Regions from separate parts of the Croceibacter atlanticus HTCC2559 genome, predicted to be linked through region 2. Evidence: riboswitches for the same ligand, from Rfam matches in the RefSeq annotation. Region 2 holds a riboswitch; the other holds the start of a gene.
What was found. A riboswitch is a leader RNA that binds a small molecule or an ion and turns the genes downstream of it on or off. The one in region 2 is predicted to bind S-adenosylmethionine.
Positions count from the first base shown of each region.

Region 1: another riboswitch for S-adenosylmethionine. It lies ahead of CA2559_RS05995 (O-acetylhomoserine aminocarboxypropyltransferase/cysteine synthase family protein); the one in region 2 lies ahead of CA2559_RS10010 (Na+/H+ antiporter NhaC family protein).

Region 1 is NC_014230.1:1,343,032-1,345,227, reverse strand. It holds gene CA2559_RS05995 (O-acetylhomoserine aminocarboxypropyltransferase/cysteine synthase family protein) at 1-1,183, opposite strand, end outside; SAM riboswitch class I at 1,302-1,424, opposite strand; gene metK (methionine adenosyltransferase) at 1,830-2,196, shown strand, end outside.
Region 2 is NC_014230.1:2,214,467-2,216,662, reverse strand. It holds gene CA2559_RS10020 (nitroreductase family protein) at 1-8, shown strand, start outside; gene CA2559_RS10015 (type 1 glutamine amidotransferase domain-containing protein) at 15-818, shown strand; SAM-I-IV-variant riboswitch at 960-1,058, shown strand; gene CA2559_RS10010 (Na+/H+ antiporter NhaC family protein) at 1,110-2,196, shown strand, end outside.

The sequences.
Region 1 (2,196 bases), 870 kb from region 2:
CAGTAGACTCTTGCTCTTCATCTGTTAGCTGTTGATGAGTAGTACTTGCTGGATGTATTATTAAAGATTTAGAGTCGCCAATATTAGCTAACAATGAAAATATTTCAGTTTCATTTGCTATAATTTTAGCACTGTTATAACCACCTTTTACTCCAAAAGTTACAACGCCACTTTGGCCATCTGGCAAATATTTTTTTGCTAACGAATTGTATTTGCTAGACTTAAGTCCTGGATAGTTAACCCAAGTTACCTCTTCCTGTTCTTGAAGCCAAGTTGCAAGATTTAGTGCATTTTTGCTATGCTTTTCAAGCCTTATCTCTAAAGTTTCTAATCCTTGTAAAATTTGAAAAGCGTTAAATGGACTTAATGCTGCACCGTGATCACGCAAACCTTCTATTCTTACTTTTGCTATAAATGCTGCTTCCTGCAATGCATCGTGATACACCAAACCGTGATAACCTGGTGATGGCTCTGTAAACTCTGGAAACTTCCCACTAGACCAGTCAAAAGTTCCGGCATCTATAATAACGCCTCCTAATGCAGTACCATTTCCGTTTATGTATTTTGTAAGCGAGTGAATAACAATATTAGCACCATAATTTATAGGGTTTAATAATGCTGGAGTTGCCACAGTGTTATCTACAATTAGTGGTACTTTATAAGCTTTTGCTTCAATAGAAATTGCTTCAATATCTAAAACATCTAGTTTTGGATTTCCTAAAGATTCAATAAAATAAGCTCGTGTGTTTTCCTTGGAAGCTTTCTTAAAATTCTCAGGATTTTGAGGATCTACAAAAGTTGTCGTGATACCAAATCTTGGCAAGGTGACTTTAAGTAAATTGTAAGTGCCTCCGTATAACGAATTTGAAGCTACAATATGATCTCCAGCTTTTAAAAGTGTAAGCAATGTTGTATTAATTGCTGCTGTACCAGATGCTGTGGAGACTGCAGCAATACCACCTTCAATATCTGCTAGTCGTTTTTCAAGAATGTCATTTGTCGGGTTATTTATACGTGTATAAATAAAGCCTTCTTCAGATAGGTTAAACAAATTTGCAGCGTGGTCTGCATCTTTAAAAACATAACTTGAAGATTGGTAAATAGGAACCGCACGAGTGTTTCCGTTTGTTGCTGTGTCGTGCCCTGCGTGCAACGCTTTGGTTGCTAAAGATTGTGTACTCATTTTTCTAATTTTTGAGTTAAAAATAAATTGAACCCAAAGCCAAAAAGCTCTCGAGAGCGCCTTGATAGAAAAATGTTAAAAAGAAAAAATAGCCACATCCCAGAAAGGGATTGGTTGTGGGTTATCTATCTGTACAAACCAGAAATGATTGGCTGTACTGTAGAATGTAGCACCTTCTTTCTAAGTGAAAGGGTTGCTAAGGCTTCATAGGGTCTATTCCCTCAGCCTTTCTTGATAACATCTTCAATAAAAGTTTGAACTTTGAGCTACAAAGATGAAACGCAAACACGACATAACAAAATTTTTTTGAACTTATTTTCGTTTTTGAAAATGTATATACTACGTATATAAAGTTTAATTTTAATCGAGAAGGCTTATAACTATCGCTGCATCATTCATTTCTATTAAGACAATTAAAGAGATTAAATCTTATTTCATACTTTTGCATCTCAAAACGAGGAAAGATTTGACTGATTGCAACCTCGACTTCTGTTTTCAAAAACAGTAACACTTTGATTTTTAAGTGTTTTAAAATGCTAAAGCAGTATACTTCAAAATCCTATTAAATTAATAGGATTTAATGTAAACTCCTTACGGCAATCTCGTCAAATCTTCTGTAATATAATTTAAAACTAAGATTACGTTTATGGCGTATTTATTTACTTCAGAAAGTGTTTCTGAAGGACACCCAGATAAAGTGGCAGACCAGATTAGTGATGCCTTATTAGATAATTTTTTAGCTTTTGATCCAGACTCTAAAGTAGCTTGTGAAACCCTAGTTACAACAGGGCAAGTTGTACTTGCTGGCGAAGTAAAAAGCGACACATACTTAGATGTGCAGCATATTGCACGTGAGGTTATTAACAATATTGGTTACACCAAAGGTGCATATCAATTTAGCGGTGACTCTTGTGGCGTTATCTCATTAATACACGAACAATCTCAAGACATTAATCAAGGTGTCGATAGAGCTAACAAAGAAGAGCAAGGTGCAGGTGACCAAGGAATGATGT
Region 2 (2,196 bases):
TAGATTAATATATAATGACCAATTTTTTAAAAATCACCACACTAATAGCATTAGTGATTACAGCTACAAGTTGTAAAAATGAATCTAAACAAAACGCTTCTGATACACTTGCAGAAGCATCACAACAAAACGAAAAAACTATGAATATTTTATTTGTATTAACATCTCACGATCAACTAGGAGATACTGGAGAAAAAACTGGGTTTTGGATTGAAGAATTTGCAAATCCATATTACACGTTAAAAGATAAAGGAGCAAACATAACTATTGCAACTCCAAAAGGTGGCGCAGCACCAATAGACCCTAAAAGTGATGATGAAAGCGCAAGTACAGAAGATACTAAACGCTTTAATAACGACGAGGAGACTCAAAAATTAATAGCTAACACAAAAGTACTATCTACTGTAAATGCAGAAGATTTTGACGCTGTATTTTATCCTGGTGGTCATGGACCTTTATGGGATTTAGCGACAGATGAAACTTCTATTAAGTTAATAGAAACGTTTAATTCTCAAAATAAGCCAATAGCTTTTGTATGTCACGCACCAGCAGCTTTAAAAAATGTGAAGTCTCAAGACGGTACACCTTTAGTTAAAGGTAAAAAAGTAACTGGTTTTACAAATACAGAAGAAGAAGCTGTACAGCTTACAGATGTTGTTCCTTTTTTAGTTGAAGACATGCTTAAAGAAAACGGAGGTGAGTATTCTAAAACAGAAGATTGGGGTGCCTATGCATTGCAAGACGGTAACCTTATTACAGGTCAAAACCCAGCATCATCTGAGTTAGTTGCAGAAAAATTGTTAGAATCCCTTAAGTAAGCTCACTTACATTCTAATAAAATGCGCTTAAGGCTTTGTCCTTAAGCGCATTATAATTTTACCATATTTTCGGTTTTAAATTCATTTAAAAATTACTTTAAAAGCATATGATTTCTATGAGTTATCATGTACTTTTGAAGCCTTAATTATCAAGAATCTCAAAGAGAGATAGCAACCTGCAATAACGAGCAAGGTGCTAAAATAGATAAGCCAAATTCAATTGGAAAAAATGTTAATTCATACCCATTTGCGCTTCCTAACATCTTTTGTGATTCTGTAATAAAACATATTATGACAGAAATACCTTTAGTATCCCCAAAATCAAGTTTTAAAGCTTTACTCCCACTTTTTGTATTTGTATTTACCTTTTTAGGCGTAGGTATTTATCAGGGAGATTTTTATGCACTTCCTTCTCCCATCGCAGTAATTGTTGGTATCATAACCGCATTTATACTTTTTAAAGACACAATAAATGCTAAAATAAATACTTTACTTAAAGGCTGCGGAGATGACAAAATCCTAACAATGTGCCTCATCTATTTGCTTGCGGGAGCTTTTGCAACAGTTACCAAAGCAACAGGAAGTGTAGATGCTATAGTAAGCTTAGGCTTAGATGTTATTCCTATTCAATATATTTATTTTGGAGTATTTATTATTGCAGCATTCTTATCTGTTTCAACCGGTACATCTGTTGGTGCAATTGTAGCTCTAGCCCCAATTGTAGTTGGTATTGCAAATCAAGGTGGTGTATCCTTACCAATACTTTGTGGTGGCTTACTTGGTGGAGCAATGTTTGGCGACAACCTTTCTGTAATATCTGATACTACAATTGCTGCCACACAATCTTTAGGATGTAAAATGAGTGACAAGTTTAAACAGAATATTAAAATTGCATTACCTGCTGCAATTGCAACCATTATTATACTTATTATACAAGGATTCGGATTTCAGCCAACAGAGGTAATTGAAGCCTCACAACAGTATTCAATTTTAAAAATATTACCATACCTGTTAGTAATAGCATTAAGTATTATTGGAATAAATGTATTTGTAGTATTGCTATTAGGTGTTATTGCTGCAGGAGTTTTAGGTTTGGTCTATGCAGATTTCACCATTATTGAGTTTACAACATTAGCATATACAGGTTTTACCAGTATGACAGAAATTTTCTTACTCTCTCTACTTACTGGAGGTTTAGCAGCATTAGTTGAAAAGCATGGCGGTATACAGTTTATTTTGGATAAGATTAAGTCTTTAATAAATAATAAAGCAACTGCTCAGCTTGGCATTGGTGCACTAGTAAGCAGTATAAATTTGGCTATAGCAAATAATACTGTCTCTATAATTATAGCAGGACCAATAGCCAAAACTATTAATG